One region of the Arthrobacter sp. FW306-2-2C-D06B genome, then DNA from elsewhere that is predicted to be linked to it. Evidence: predicted binding sites of a transcription regulator. Region 1 holds the regulator's gene; the other holds the start of a gene.
The links. Region 1 encodes HrcA, which represses chaperone genes, less so after heat shock. Its sites were predicted from a motif close to TTNGCACTCGNNNNNNNCGAGTGCNAA; they were not measured.
Positions count from the first base shown of each region.

Region 1 (7,921 bases):
GTGCCTGGACGGCCTTGGCCATCGCGAGGTACGTCTTGCCGGTGCCCGCAGGACCGATCCCGAAGATCACGGTGTTGTCGTCGATGGCGTCGACGTAGTTCTTCTGGTTGAGCGTTTTGGGGCGGATGGTGCGCCCGCGGCTCGAAAGGATGTTGTGGGTCAGGACTTCGACGGGGTTTTGGAGGGATTGGCTGCGCAACAAGGACACGAGTTGCTGGAGCACGTCCGGAGTGATGACCGTCCCCTTGCCGACCAGGCCGCGGACTTCCTCCAGAAGCCGCATGATCCGGGGAACATCGCTCGACGGTCCGCTGAAGGATAGCTCATTGCCGCGCACATGAAAGTCGACGCCGGGGAACTGGGCTTCGATGTAGCGCAACGCCTCGTCATGGCTGCCAAGGGTCTGAACCATCTGATCCGAGTTGTCGAAGATGACAACTTCCGTCCGGGCGCCCGGGACAGAATGTGGGAACTCGGCCGGACCTGTGTCAACGCTGCCGGCCTTGGGCCGCCCGTTCAATGATTCTGTCATAGTGCTGGCCTTGCGGCCTGTGCTCCTCCGGCTTGGTGATGTCCATCGATTTTCTCCGATGTCCGTCTGCTGGATGGGCGCACGATCGCGGGCCTCGGATTGCTTTCAATCCTACGCCAGCCAGTCTCCGGGGTGGTTCCAGACCGTGCCCGGCGGGGCTGCGGTCGGCCGGACCATGCCGCTTAGGTATCAACTCGGCATCGACCTCGTATCAATCGGATTGCAGTTGGCCGCCGGGGTATCGAAACGCCAGCCCGGGCCCGGGAGACTGTGACAAGCTGATTCATGGGCAAAATGCCCCTGTGCCCGGCCCCCGGGCGCATGACTCCCCCGCACCACCGCGGCCGAACACGAGCAGGAATCCACCATCACCATGCCAGCCGTCACTCCACACGGCACACGCATCCGGAAACGCTCCGCGATGCTTGTGACCGCTTTGACGGCTGCCTTGTTCCTGTCTGGCTGCATTGCCGATCGCACGGGACAGGGATCCACGACTCCGGTCCCCACCCCGACAGTTGCGCTGCAGACGGTGCCGGACAGCAATGCTCCGCTCGAAACAACCCAGGCCTCAAACAAGATCCCCGTGTATTGGATTGGGCGTAGCGACACGGACACCTTCCTGTACCGCGAATTCCGTGACAACCCTGGCAACGAGAACCCCATCACCACGGCCCTGCGGATCATGATGTCCCAGAAGCCGTTGGATCACGATTTCTTCACGCCGTGGCAGAACCCTGGCAGCCTGGCGAGCTCGATTTCCGGTAAGAACGTCGTCACTGTCGATGTTTCCCGCGACGCGTTCAATTCCAATCTCGACGCCGGGATGGCACAGCGGGCGGTCCAGGAACTCGTCTATACCGCCACCGCAGCGGCCGCGAGTTCAGGACTGATCGATTCAGGACAGCAGATCAAGGTGACCATCCTGGTGGACGGGCACACGGATTACATGGCCTTCGGGCAGGTCAAACTAGGCGATCCGATGGTCCGCGACGCATCCATGGTGGCACCGGTGTGGATCATCGACCCGCAGGAGGATCTGACCTTGCCTGCCGGTCCGATCAAGTTCAACGGCCGGAGCACGGACCCGTCGAAGAAACTGCATTGGCAAATCCTTCGCGACAATCCAAACGGCGACAAGTCCTCCTACCTCGCCGGGCAGACCACTGCTTCTACCGTTCCCGGACAAGGCGGAGCCTTCAGCCTCACGGTGGGGCTCGGAGCGGGCCGCTATGAATTGCGGGTTTCCTTGGTGGGGCCGAACGACGCCGACGTCGCGACAGATACCCGTATTTTCAGCGTTCGCTGAGGACGTGCGCTGATCCGGGACGTGCGCTGCGGGCTACCAGCGCCCCAGAATGTCACTGGCGAGCACGACGGCGGCGGGTCCCGCCGTCGACGAGCGAAGCACGTGGTGGCCCAAGAGCGCGGTGACCGCGCCGACGTCGCTGAGCTTCGTCACTTCGCGCGGTGAAATGCCACCCTCCGGGCCGACGATGAGCAGGACTTCCCGGCCCGTTCCGGCATCCGCGTCGGAAACCTCGGCGTGCCACTTCTCCAGGACATCCCGCAGCGGACGTTTCGCGTCCTCATGCAGGATGATCGCCAAGTCAGCCGCGGCAACCGCCGCAGCCAGGCCGGAGCCGTCGACGGCGGCACGCACCTCGGGAATCCACGCGCGCCGCGCCTGCTTGGCGGCTGCCGTGGCGACGGACTGCCACTTCGCGTGGGCTTTGGCAGCCCGCTCACCTTTCCAACGGACGATCGAACGCTCCGCCTGCCAGGGCACGACGGCGTCGATCCCGAGTTCCGTTGCCGTCTCGACGGCAAGTTCGTCACGGTCGCCCTTCGCGAGGGCCTGGACCAACACGAGCCGCACGGGTGCCCGGTGCTCCTCCTGGACAGCGGAGGCAAGGACTGTCAGGGTTCCCTGCCCGGATTCGGTCACGGTGCCCGTGAGCCGTTTTCCGGCACCGTCGGCAATATCGACGGCTTCGCCGATTTCCAGGCGCTTGACGGTGACAGCATGCGTGGCTTCGGCGCCGTCGAGCACGAAAGTGTCTCCAGGGCCGAGCCCGTCAAGCGTTCCGGCTGCTGCGAAGAATACGGGGTTGCTCACCGCTACAGGTTACCGAGCTTGTCCCGCAGCTTCGCGAACATACCGCCACTGGCCACGAGCTTGCCTTCGGTGAACTGCTCTCCGCGCAATTTGGCCAGTTGGCGAAGCAGGTCTTCCTGGGCGGCGTCGAGCTTGCCGGGCGTCTCTACGTGCAGGTGCACCTTGAGGTCTCCCCTGCCGTAGCCGCGAAGATGGGTGACGCCGAGGCCGCGCAGGGTGATGACTTCGCCGGACTGCGTGCCGGACTTGACGTCAATTTCCTGGGGACCGTCGAAAGTCTCAAGCTGCAGCTCAGTACCCAGTGCCGCGGCAGTCATGGGAACGCTCAGCGTGGCGTGAAGGTCGTCGCCTTCGCGGATGTAGGTGGAGTCACTGTTGACCCGGATCTCCACGTAGAGGTCGCCGGGAGGGCCGCCCGCGGGACCTGCTTCGCCTTGCGACGACAGCTGGATGCGGGTCCCGGTAGCGACGCCGCCAGGCACCTTGACGGTCAGTGAACGGCGGCTGCGGATGCGGCCCTGGCCGTTGCACTCATTGCAAGGATCCTTGATGATCGAGCCGAAACCTTCGCACGATCCACACGGTGCGGCAGTCATGACCTGGCCGAGGATCGAGCGCACAGCCCGCTGGACCTGGCCCGAGCCGCCACAGATGTCGCAGCGCTCCGGGTGGGTCCCCGGACGGCAGCATGAGCCTTCGCACGTGGGACAGATGACGGCGGTGTCCACCTCAAGCTTCTTGTTGACACCGAACACGGCCTCACGCAAGTCGATGCGAACGCTGATCAGGGCGTCCTGCCCGCGGCGCATACGTGATGCGGGGCCCTGCATGCCGCCACCTCCTCCGCCGAAGAAGGTATCGAAGATGTCCTGGAAGGCGAATCCCTGGCCCGCGTATCCTCCACCGAAACCGTTGTCGGTCCCGTTCTCGTTGCCAGTGGCGTCGTAGACGCGGCGCTTCTGTGGGTCGGAGAGGACCTCGTAAGCGTGGGTCACCGCCTTGAATTCCTCGGCTGCTCCGGCCCCGGGGTTCACATCGGGGTGCAGCTTACGTGCGAGTTTGCGGTAGGCCTTTTTGATCTCCTCGCCGGTTGCTTCCGGCGAGACGCCCAGAACGTCATAGTGACTGCTCAAAGTCGGTATCTCTTCCTTGTTTACGGTTCCACTGCGTTTCTTGCGAGGCGCCTTCCAGCCGAGGCTGTCAGCCGCCCAGAATGCGGGAAAGGTAGCGTGCGACGGCACGGACGGCCGCCATGGTGTTGGGATAATCCATGCGGGTGGGTCCAAGAATGCCGATCTTGGCACTGCTGCCAGGACCGTAGCCCGTGGCAACCACCGAAGCCTCGGAGAGGCCGTCGTAGGGGTTTTCTCGGCCGATGCTCACCGTGACTCCGCGGGGGTCCTCCGCCATATCCGACAACAGCCGCAACATGACCACCTGCTCCTCGAGCGCTTCGAGGACCGGACCGATGCTCAGCGGGAAGTCCACGTTGGAACGGGCCAGGTTTGCCGTGCCTGCCATGACCATGCGCTCGTCGCGGCTCCGCTCGGCAAGCCTTTCCAGGCCGTGGGCAAGCGCGCCTGCAAGGTTGCGAAGCGTCGGCGGGCACAAGGCAACCACCGAGGGCAGGACTTGCGGCATGAGGTCGAGCTGGGAGCCGGCAATGCTTCCAAGGAACCGCGCGCGCAAGGCCATGAGCTCTTCGTCGGTGGCGTCTGTCGCTGCGTGCACAACACCCTGTTCCACTTTGCCCGAATCGGCGATCAATACCACCAAGACCTGGCGCGGTGCCAAAAGGACAAACTCGATGTGCCGGACGCGCGCGCGGCTCAGGTGCGGGTACTGGACGACGGCGACCTGGTTGGTCAGTTGGGAAAGGAGCCGGACGGTGCGCTCAAGGATGTCCTCGACGTCGTCGGGTCCCTCAAGCAAGGAATGGATGGCCCGGCGCTCGGCAGCCGAAAGCGGCTTGACCTCGGAGATCCGGTCGACGAACAGGCGGTAGCCCTTGTCCGTGGGAATGCGGCCGGCACTCGTGTGTGGTGCTGCAATGAGGCCTTCTTCTTCCAGAAGTGCCATGTCATTGCGGATGGTGGCGCTCGACACTCCCAAATGGTGCCGCTCGACCAAGGCTTTGGAGCCGACCGGCTCGCGGGAGTGAACGTAGTCCTCCACGATGGCGCGTAACACCTCAAGCTTGCGTGGTTCGCTCACTGCCCACCTCCAATCAACAATTCAACAATTAGCACTCAACATGCCCAAGTGCTAACAAGTCTAGTATGAGCCACCTCGTTGTTAGCATTGGTACCGCTCGCGGCGAACATGATTCCCGCGCGGCCGTGGGTAACGCCACGGACCGTCAACGATCCCCCTAGCAAAAAGGTGTGAAGACCGTGTCTTACGACAATTGGGGCCCGCAAGACCTCTCCTCGCCTACAAAACGGCAACTTCCTGAGGTGCCCGTTGAACGCGGGATGGTCCTCGAGGACGTGCAGTCAGGTTGGGTCGGTGCCGTGACCAGGGTGGAGAAGTCCGGGGGCATGCACATCGTGGTGCTTGAGGACCGGCGGGGAAAAGCCAAATCGTTCCGCCTCGGATTCGGATTCCTCCTGGAGGGACAAGCAGTAAAGCTCGTACCCCCGGCTCCACGCGCGGCGGCCGCCAAGGGCGCGGCGCAAGCTGGCAGGACGGCATCGGGATCCGTCCGCGTCGCCGGGCAGCGGGCCCAAGTCGCCAAGGCGAGCCGGATCTGGGTGGAAGGCAAGCACGACGCCGAACTCGTGGAAAAGGTGTGGGGAGATGATCTCCGGGTGGAGGGCATCGTCGTCGAGCCCTTGCACGGCGTGGACGATCTCAAGGCGGCCATTGCCGGGTTCTCCCCCGGCCCGGGCCGCCGGCTCGGAATCCTCGTGGACCACTTGGTACCGGATTCGAAGGAGTCGCGGATTGCTGCCGACGCCATGACACTGCCGGGCGCCGCGGGAAACGTCCTGATCGTGGGACATCCCTACGTGGACGTCTGGCAGGCCATCCGGCCCAGGGTGTTGGGGATCGAGCAATGGCCAACCATCGCGCGCGGCACGGATTGGAAGACCGGCATTCTGAGGTCGTTCGGCTGGCCGCATGAGACGGCCGAAGACGTCGGATTGGGTTGGCAAAAGCTTCTGGGCGCCGTCCACAGCTACGCCGATTTGGAGGCCTCTTTGCTGGGTCGCGTGGAGGAAGTGATCGATTTCCTGACCGTTCCGTGAGGATTGCCTGCCCCCGGGCACAGGAGTTGGTCGGCTGATCGCGTGCCGAGCAAGTATTCTGGGACAGCAACACCGCACCGATAGATACTCGAAGGAAGATACTGTGGCAGACAACGCTCCTGACGATCGGGATGGCACCTCGGGCCAGTCCCAGTACCACGGCGTTCCTGCCAACGCGCTGCCCTTGACAGCCTCGGAAGACCGGCAGTGGGCAACCCTGGCGCACTTCGGCGGGATCCTTGGCTGCGTGCCTTCGCTTCTGATCTACCTGATCTTCCGCGAACGTGGCCCGTTCACGGCACAGGAATCCAAGGAAGCCCTCAACTTCACTTTGCCTCCGACGATCGCCGCAGTACTCGCCAACATCCTCGTCTTGCTTCCGGTGGTCGGAAACCTCTTCGCCGTCCTTGCCACGGCGATCTGGGTCGCGGTGACCTGTTTCTCGGTGTCGGCCGGAATCCGCGTCAACCACGGTCAGCCGCACCGCTACCGCTTCAACCTGCGCTGGATCAAGTAGCCGGTCTTCATGGATGCCGGCTCGCGCCAACCCCTACCGCCGGACGTTAGTCCGGAAGGATCCGGCGGACCACGGCGTCCGCGAGTAGCCGGCCCTTGAGTGTGAGGACCAGTCGTCCTTGGAAGGCCGCAGCAGGCTCAACCAGGCCGTCGGCAATGAGGCCTGCGACGGCGTGGCGTCCCACCTTGTCGAGCGCGTCGACTTGAAGCCCGGTGCCGAGCCGGGCCTCCAGCATGATGCGCTCCACTTCCCGGGTGCCGGCGTCGAGCGTTTCACGTCCAGCGGCGGGCGACACTCCGCCACCGAGCCTGTTGGCATAGGCGGTGGGGTGTTTGACGTTCCACCAGCGGACGCCGCCCATGTGTGAATGCGCGCCGGGTCCGATGCCCCACCAATCGTCTCCGCGCCAGTAGGCAAGGTTGTGTTTGCACGCCTGTTCGGGTGTGCGGGACCAATTGCTGACCTCGTACCAGTCCAGTCCGGCGGCACTGATCAGCTGGTCGGCGAGTTCGTATTTGGCGGCGTGGTCGTCGTCGTCGATTCCGGGAACTTCTCCGCGCCGGATCTGTGCCGCCAGTTTGGTGCCTTCTTCCACGATCAGCGCGTAGGCGCTGATGTGGTCCGGACCGTAGGACAGAGCAGTCTCCAGTGAGGTCCGCCAATCAGCCATGGACTCGCCGGGAATGCCGTAGATGAGGTCGAGGCTCACGGCGAGGCCGGCGTCGCGCGCCCATTGGACCACCAAAGGGACCCGGCTGGGAGTGTGTGTACGGTCCAGGACTTTGAGTACGTGAGGGACCGCCGACTGCATGCCGAAGGAAATCCGCGTAAAGCCGGCGTCGGCGAGCAGCTGGAGGGACTCGGGCGTCACAGAGTCCGGATTCGCCTCAGTGGTGACCTCGGCTCCGGCTTCCAAGCCCCAGTGCCCGACGGCGGCCGTCAGGATGCCTGCGAGATCTTCAGCAGGCAGGAGGGTCGGCGTCCCGCCGCCGAAGAACACCGTGCTCAGGGGCCGCTGCGGGAGCCCGGAGGCTTCCATGGCCCGGACGGCGAACTCCACTTCCGAAATGGCAGTAGACGCGTAGGCGTCCTGTGAGGCACCGCCGCCAAGCTCGGTGGCGGTATACGTGTTGAAATCGCAGTATCCGCAACGGACGGCACAGAAGGGTATGTGGACGTATAGTCCAAACTTGCGTGAATCGACGCCGTCGAGCACCTGCGGCGGCAGGAGGCCGTCCGCAGGTGCCGGGTCCCCGAGGGGAAGAACGCTAGGCACGGATTTTCCTTCGTGCCCGTCTTGCAGTATTCCGGGCGAAAAGCCGCATTACTTCTTGGCCTTGTCCTTGGATTCGTCGGTGGTCAAGGCTGCGATGAACGCTTCCTGTGGAACTTCCACGCGGCCCACCATCTTCATGCGCTTCTTGCCTTCCTTCTGCTTTTCCAGAAGTTTGCGCTTACGGGTGATGTCACCGCCATAGCACTTGGCAAGGACGTCCTTGCGG
Region 1 is NZ_CP084560.1:2,460,386-2,468,306, reverse strand. Features, by position in the region: gene LFT47_RS11550 (PhoH family protein) at 1-532, opposite strand, end outside; gene LFT47_RS11545 (GerMN domain-containing protein) at 906-1,841, shown strand; gene LFT47_RS11540 (16S rRNA (uracil(1498)-N(3))-methyltransferase) at 1,875-2,651, opposite strand; gene dnaJ (molecular chaperone DnaJ) at 2,654-3,784, opposite strand; gene hrcA (heat-inducible transcriptional repressor HrcA) at 3,852-4,865, opposite strand; gene LFT47_RS11525 (DUF3097 family protein) at 5,045-5,902, shown strand; gene LFT47_RS11520 (DUF4870 domain-containing protein) at 6,006-6,419, shown strand; gene hemW (radical SAM family heme chaperone HemW) at 6,466-7,695, opposite strand; gene lepA (translation elongation factor 4) at 7,744-7,921, opposite strand, start outside.

Region 2 (7,921 bases), 910 kb from region 1:
GCGAGAGCAAGGGCGCAGCGCCCGTATCTGACTTTGAAGGCCGCTGTGTCCGATGCAGCATCACGCCGTTCGCCGGCGCCAGCCGATACCTCGGGCAATGCGGTTGCGGTGCTCTGCATGGTTTCCATTGCTTTCTCCTGCCGAGGGGTGATTGACAGAACCACCCCGGCTTGCGGTTCATGAGCGTCTTCGTGGATCACATCTGCTGGCATGTCACCGGCCACTTGGACGTGGTTGTGACGATTCCGCAGTATGTATGGCGCAACCCAAACAATCCACAGCGCGACAGCAATGACCAATATCACCGAGCTGCTGAGAGGGAAGTCCACAATCAAAACCGTAGAAGCAAATACGCGGAGGCCGCCGCATTGCCCACGGTGTGTCGCCGGAGAGTCGGCAAATCAATGGATTTACCGACTCTCGTACACCCAGCGGACTAGTTGGCCCCGCGTCTCAGCCAAGCAGCCAGCAAACCCCCAGGGATCTCCTCCGAGGTCAACGCAAAGCTTCGATGGTCAGCCCATTCGCCGTTGATGTGAAGGAAACGCTCACGGCGGCCTTCGTCTCGGAATCCCAGCTTCTCAACGACCCGCAGGCTCGGCCCGTTCTCGGGCCGGATGTTGATCTCCATCCGGTGAAGGCCAAGGGCCTCAAAGCAATGGTCGGTCGCCATGGCAACCGCAGTAGGCGCTATTCCGCGACCGGCCCGGGCCTGGTCGACCCAATAGCCAAGGGTGGCCGTCATCGCCGATCCCCACATAATCGAGGAGACCGTCAACTGCCCGACGATCCTGGGCTCCGGGAACCCCGGAATGCGCTCCGTGATCACAAACGGAAGGGCACTGGCTTGCCGAGCCTGCGCGTTCAGGGAAGCCACCATCTGCCGGTAGTTCGGCAGGCGACCGCCAGGGGCCGGGTTGGAGGCTTCCCAAGGCGCCAGCCACTCACTATTGCGCGAGCGGACCTCGGTCCATTCCTTCTTGTCCCGGAAATGAATGGGACGCAAGATGAGGTCGCCGCTCTCCAGCGTCACCGGCCAAATGGCCGACCCCCACACGGGCAGCTACTCGCTGAGGCCGGCAGTAAAGCCAGGCAACCACTCACGCAAGCCCGGCCCGAGGTCCTCACTGTCGCACGCAAGCTGGACGCAGGCTTTGAGGTAGCTGAGCTTGTCCCCGGTATCGTATCGACGGCCGCGGAAGACGACTCCGTAGACGCCGCTACCTTCGCCGTCGCCCGCAGCGAGTACTTGAAGCGCATCCGTCAGCTGGATCTCTCCCCCACGGCCCGGTTCGGTTTTCTCGAGAACGTCGAAAACCGAGGGGTGAAGCACGTAGCGGCCGATCACGGCCAAGTTGGACGGAGCTTCATCGACAGCGGGCTTTTCCACAAGTTGCTTGATGCGGACGTAGCCGTCCTCGCCGATATCTTCAATGTCCGCACAGCCGTAGGCGCTGATCTGGGAGGGCTCGACTTCGATGAGGGCCACAACGGAACCACCGGTTTTGTGCTGGACCTCGATCATGTCGCTCAGGAGTGTGTCCCGCGCGTCGATAAGGTCGTCACCGAGAAGAACGGCAAAAGGTTCGTACCCGACATGCTGCTTTGCACGCAACACTGCGTGTCCCAGCCCTTTGGGGTCACCCTGACGGACGTAGTGAATGTCGCCGAGGTTACTGGTAGCCTGCACCGACTCCAGCTTGGTGGTGTCACCCTTGGCCTCGAGGGTCGCTTCCAAAGCCGGTACCCGGTCGAAGTGGTCCTCCAACGCACGTTTGTTGCGGCCTGTGATCATGAGGACGTCGTTGAGTCCCACGCTCACGGCTTCTTCGACGACATATTGGATGGCCGGCTTGTCGACTACCGGGAGCATCTCTTTGGGCATGGCTTTTGTAGCAGGCAGGAACCTGGTGCCGAGTCCGGCAACGGGGATAACGGCCTTGCGGACGGTGCAGTTGTTGGAAGTCACCGGACTAATCTAACGGAAGGAGCTGGACATTGGGCAAAAGGAACCTGTGCGGATAGAAGCGACTCCACTATTTCTTCCCCCTCCCCAAGCTGCAAAGCTGCGTGAACAGGAGCAAAAATGACTTTGAAAGACGATATCCGCCGGGACTACCGCAAGCGCCGGCTGACTTTGACAAGGCAACAGCGGGTTGACGCTGGAACCGGGATTGCCCTCGGTGGCCTCTCCTGGGCGGATTCCGTTGCCCGGGGGAAACCGTCGACTTTTGCCGCCTATCTCGGAGTAGCCGCCGAGCCGCCGACAATGCCCTTGCTTGCGGCGCTCCACGCCGCCGGCCACAGGATCCTTCTTCCCGTCTGTGAACCGGAACGGCGTCTGAGCTGGGTCTATTGGACACCGGATACGGCCTTTGTCCGCTCAAAGTACGCACCGATTGACGAGCCGGTGGGCGAACGATTCGACAGCGACGTCATCAGGGATGCCACTGGAATCTTCCTCCCGGCCACCGCTGTCGATGAAGACGGAAACCGTATCGGCCAAGGGGGCGGTTACTACGATCGGCTCCTTGACAAGCTCGACGCCGATGGGCAGCGTCCGCCGACTGTCGCCGTCGTATATGACCACGAAGTGCTGGCCGCGGGGACGATCCCGGCCGAACCGTTCGACAAGCCGGTGGCGGAGGCACTTACCCCCTACCGGATCGTCCGGCTGGTTCCGGCCGATTGATCGGGGCTTCAGGCCTGTCTACTCCGCCACATTTTGTGGTAGCGGCCCCGACTCCGGATGATAGAATTGGCACTCAGGCCCTGGGACTGCTAATGGACGGAACAATCCGCCTTGGCAGCACAGGACCTGTAGTTCGTCCCGGAGGAGGATCACCAGTGCCCACATATGCCTATGCCTGCAAAGACTGCGGACATGCCTTTGACATCGTTCAGTCGTTCACGGACAGCTCCCTGTCCGACTGCCCTGAATGCCAAGGGTCGTTGCGTAAGAAGTTCAACAGCGTGGGCGTCGTCTTCAAGGGATCGGGCTTCTACCGCACCGACTCCCGGGACTCCAAGGGAAGCACCGTTTCGGCCGCTCCCGCCTCACCAGCTGCGCCTTCGGCTCCAGCGTCGGTTCCGGCGGCTGCCGCGAGCTGATTGCGGTTTCCAGTCGCTCCCGGTTTTCCACATAGCTCAACGTTCCACATAGCTCATAAAGCCCTGCCGCGGGCCCGCGGACCCGGTTAGCGTGGCACCATGCCCGCAATCCCGAACGTACCCCCGGATCCCATGTCCGCCGGATCATTGTCGCTTCCGCGCGATAAACTCCTCGCACCGATCAGCAGGGCCCGCACCCGCCGTCTCCAGGCTCTTCCCTTCAGGGCCGGCGGACATCGGGGCGCTAGCGCGGGACCATCCAAACACCGCAGCTTCGGTAGCTGGTTAAACCGCAACCGTCGCCTCGTCGTGGCGCTCCTGCTATGCGTGGCCGCCGGGATCGCAGTCCATCAACTGACTCCCGCTTCGGAGCAACGAGCCACGGTCCTGGCCGCCGCGCGGGATCTTCCCGCCGGGTCCGCCTTGACGGATACCGACCTCAAGCCCCTCGCTGTCCTTCCTGATGGAATTCCAGCCGGGGCACTCACCCCGGGAACCGGATACGGCGGAAAGCAGCTTGCCTCGCCGCTGCGGAAGGGGCAGATCCCCACAGACGCCCAACTCCTGGGACCGGGCCTGCTGACCGGGACCGCACTCGCGACGGCGGCCGTTCCACTTCGCATGGCCGATCCCGCTTCAATTCAGCTCATCTCGTCCGGCCAGTTGGTCAACGTTGTGCTCACCGTGGCAGACGGACTTGAAGGGCCAGGCAAGAAATCCGAACTCTTGGCATCTGCGGTGCCGGTTTTGTGGACATCCGCGCAAGGAGGCAAAGCGAACCAATGGTTGGGCACGAACGAGGCGGACGGCCTTGTGGTTGTCGCCGCCAATCCGCAGCAGGCCGAAATCCTCGCCGGAGCTTCCACTCGCGGGAAACTGTTCTTTGTCCTCGTCAATCCCTCTGACAACCTGTCATGAAATATTCAGCCCCAGTGCGGGGGCCTTTGTTCCTTCAGCCAAGCGTCATGGTCGTAGCCGGGCTCATCACCCCAGCGGCGCGGATCGTCCTCGGAGGCTTTCTTGGGCAGAATGCTTTCTTCCACCTGCTTCCGCTCGGGCGCGGGCTTCACTCTTGTTTTCTCCTGCTCGTCCAACTCGATGTCAGCGCCTACCGCATCGGCACTGGCGTCCGCAGGGTGCTTGGATTGAGTGCTTTTGCTTTCCGCCATTGCGCTTCCTTAGGGGATCGCCGGTCCCGGGCCAGGGCCTTCGGTACTGCCGGGTCCGGCCGCGGCCGACTCCGCCTGTCTGTTCAGTTCCAATTGTTCAACATCAATGTCCAGGAATCCATCGTGGACTGCACCGTACGAGGGTGCTATCGGCTTCTCCAGTCCCAAGTAGGACCCGATGCGGTCAGCGCAGGACGAAGGATCAGTGAATACTTCAATGGTCCACAATGACATGTAACGCCAGCCAAGTCGTTCCAGCAATTGGGGCCGCAGCCGGCTGCGCTCCCTGACGCTCATGCGGCGGTATCGTTCCGTGCCATCGGATTCAATGGCCACCGGGGTGGGCATTTCGGTGTCATCACGGCCTATGGTGTGCACGGGGTCTGCTGCCGCGGCAATGTCCAAGGCTCCGTCGTAGTGGTGCCACACCCGGGCTCCACGGGCACGGAGTCGCTCGCCCAGATCCGCCACCAAAGGATCCTCACCGAGCGCTTGCTCGCTGGCAGCAGCCCTGGTGGCAGGTGTCCCCAGTTCCGAATTCCCGGACAGTTCACGGTCAAGGAGTTCATGGAATTCAACGGCGCCGTGAGCCAGCCGGTCCAGATCGAGGTCCTCCGGGCGGAAGCAGCTCAGGACGTGCAACGATCTCCGGGAACGGGTCATTGCCAAGGCAAACTTGTTTCGCCCGCCTTCGACGGACAGGGGCCCGAAACTGTGGAGGGCCCTGCCATGGGGAGTGCGCCCGAAGCCCAAGGAGAAGATGATATGGTCGCGGACCAGTCCCTGTGCGCGCTCCAAGTCCACCACGCGGAAGGACTCCGCACCGGCGTTGAAGAAACCCGACAATAGCGGATAGTTGGGAAGCTGGAGCCTGATGGCTTCGCCGATCCTTGCCGCATGGCGAAGGCTTGCGGTGACCACGGCGAGCGAGGTCCGCGGCCGAAGGCTTGCATGTTGAAACACCAGGTCAACCACGCGGTTCACTTCGGCGGCGACCGATTCAACACCTTCGTGATCCGCCCCGGGCAAGCCGGTGCCATCCGGGATGTATTCAACTACTACCGAGCGGTCCAGCCCCGTCACGGATTGCCCGTCCGGCAGCCGACGCAGCCCGCCGTTGTAGTAGTTCTTGCTCAACTGGAGCACCAGATCTTCGTCAACCGCCCGATACACCCAGTTCAACTGCCACGTGGGCAGGACCCGGGCCAAAGCACTGAATGCGCTATCCACGGTGTCCTGGCTGGCGGCACCGGCCATGGGCGGCTCCACCGCGACGCTGAAAGTGCGGGCATTGGCGATCTTCGCGTCGCCAAAGGCAACCACTTGCTGGGCTCGGGCGATGGCCGGCAGCACGGCCTGCAGGGATGTGCTCTCGGCGTCGAGAATCACCACCGCATCGAATTTCTGCTCTGCGGGCAAGAGGCTGGTCAGCAGGTACGGGCTGATGGACCACACGGGAACCAAGCGGGACACAAGGGCAGGCGCCTGGGCGCTGAGCGCCGAGAGAGTAACGCGGCCATCCTTGATCAGGTTCCTGAGGAGTTCCGACTGGCGGGGATGTTCAGCAATTCCTGCCCGCCACATTTCGGCGAGTTTCCACCGGAGCCGGGCGGCTCCGCTGGCGATGTGCGCATGGTCGGCCAAGCGGTACTCCGCTTCGAGGCGGCGGAGGGAATCCCCGTCGGACATCGCGAGATAGTCGTCACCGCTGATCATCGCTTCCAGGGCAGACTGCCACCAGGCGAGGTCAAGTTCCGCGGCAACGGATTCGGCGGGCACTTCGCGTTCAGCCAGGTCAGCAAGAAGCTCGGCGAGTCCGTGCTCGCGCATATCCTCGACCAGAAGCGTGCGCTCCGGGAGCGTCTCAAGGGTTCCCGTGTCCGCCACAAGGCGCTCAAGACGGTCCATGAGATCTTCGTATCGGCTCGCGTGGAGGTCGCCGCCACCGGTCGTGTGTTTGAGGCAATCGCCCAGACGGCGCAGATCCCGGTCCAGTTCACGGTAGCTGGCGCCGAGGTCCGCAAGTCCGGAGGGCACTGCCGGATGGCGCTGGCTGGTCGCGTACTGGGCCCAGAGTGCCCGCTGTTCCTGAACGAGCGCCAAGGAACTGTGCAGATCCGCAATGTGGACACCGGGGCGGACATATTCCTTCGCCACGCGACGCAAGCGGGAGCGCTGCATCGAGGGCATCTCGACTCCCCGCTCTCTGCGCCAAGCCGAGGTACCGGTAGCCGAAATCAGATCGTGGACCGGCCGGTCAAAAATATCAGGGGTGAATTTGTCCAGGCTTTCCCGCACCGCCATCAGGAGCTCGAGCTGCGCGCCCCATTCGGCGAAGTTCGCCCCAAGCCGGATTTCGGAGTGCTCCGCAACCTGGTTCATCCGATCCCGCAGCCGGGGAAGTTGCTCGGCGGCACTGCTGGCCAGTTGCTGGGCTTCCTCGGTCTCCTTGCGCGTGACCAGACGCGCGCCGTACCAGGGGCTCGACGTCGATGCACGGCTGAAGCTGCCAAGCTCGGCAGCGCGTCGGAGTCTTTCAGCCAGCTCGGCCCGGTCTTTGATATTGTCCAGCACGCTGCGCTTCAAGCGGACCGTCGTGGCGGGGGCTGGGTGGATGGAGGTCAGTTCCGCGAGGGACTGCATTGCCTGGTAGGGAGAGCATCCCCAGCGCTGACGCACGTTGTGCAAAGACGCGACATGGTCCATGAGCGCATGGCGGTGCTCGGTCAGGGTCTTGTGGAGATTCGCGAGTTGCGGTTCCAGCGACTTTTCGTTGCGGATAATCGCGCTGACCAGCTGGCCCTTGAGCTGCTGTGGCGTGGCGCCGTTGCCCGGCCTGAACAGCATCGATTCAAGGCCCAGGGCTTCAAAATGAGCCGCCAGGCCGTTGAGGCTCGCCCGCCGGTCACCCACCACAAGCACCGATTTCCCCTCGTTGACGAGGGCACCGATCGCGTTGATGGCCGTCTGTGTCTGGCCACTGCCTGGCGGGGTGCTCACCACCAGCGAATCCCCTGCCCGGACGGCATCCACGACGTATTGCTGATCCGAGTCGGCATCCAGGAGGAGCGATTCTTCGGCGGGGTCGCGCTCGTCGAGGTTCGGGAACCGTCCGGATTTGATGGGTTCGGGTTCCACTTCGCCGCCGTTGGCGGCTTCAAACAGGGAGGCAACGACGCTGCTGTTCTCGTTGATCCAGGGGTCATCCAAGTTCCCGGACAGATCCGCCAGCGTCGTGATGAGGAGATTGGGGGTTACTTCCGCACCGTGGATCGGTTGTACCAGTGTGGCAAGACGGTCGAGGACCGGCAGGGGGTCAAGGCGCGCGGTGTTGTAGGCCATGCGGCTCACCGCGTTGACGTCAAAGACGATTCCATGGACGGTCTTCAAGTGCCGGACCAACGCCGGGTTGATGCCCGCTTGTTCGGTCAGTTGCAGCTCGTAGTCATCTTCGCCCGGCCGCGCCGTGAGCGAGATGGCGGCCAACATCACAGGGGCGGAGACTCGCTGGGGCTTCCCGCCGACAGCCGAGGTCCACACGACCGTGCCGCAGGACAGATAACCGGCGTCGATCCCCCGGTCGTTTCCCAGTTCGAAGATCTTCGAGCGAAGGTTCCTGGCGGCACGCGCGGCAACAAGAT
Region 2 is NZ_CP084560.1:3,366,530-3,374,450, forward strand. Features, by position in the region: gene LFT47_RS15685 (hypothetical protein) at 1-128, opposite strand, end outside; gene LFT47_RS15690 (GNAT family N-acetyltransferase) at 437-1,057, opposite strand; gene galU (UTP--glucose-1-phosphate uridylyltransferase GalU) at 1,064-1,969, opposite strand; gene LFT47_RS15700 (5-formyltetrahydrofolate cyclo-ligase) at 2,087-2,692, shown strand; gene LFT47_RS15705 (FmdB family zinc ribbon protein) at 2,848-3,111, shown strand; gene cpaB (Flp pilus assembly protein CpaB) at 3,211-4,029, shown strand; gene LFT47_RS21540 (hypothetical protein) at 4,035-4,280, opposite strand; gene LFT47_RS15715 (AAA family ATPase) at 4,290-7,921, opposite strand, start outside.
Region 2: a site for HrcA is predicted at 2,759-2,785, ahead of LFT47_RS15705 (FmdB family zinc ribbon protein). Genes of this name have one in related genera too.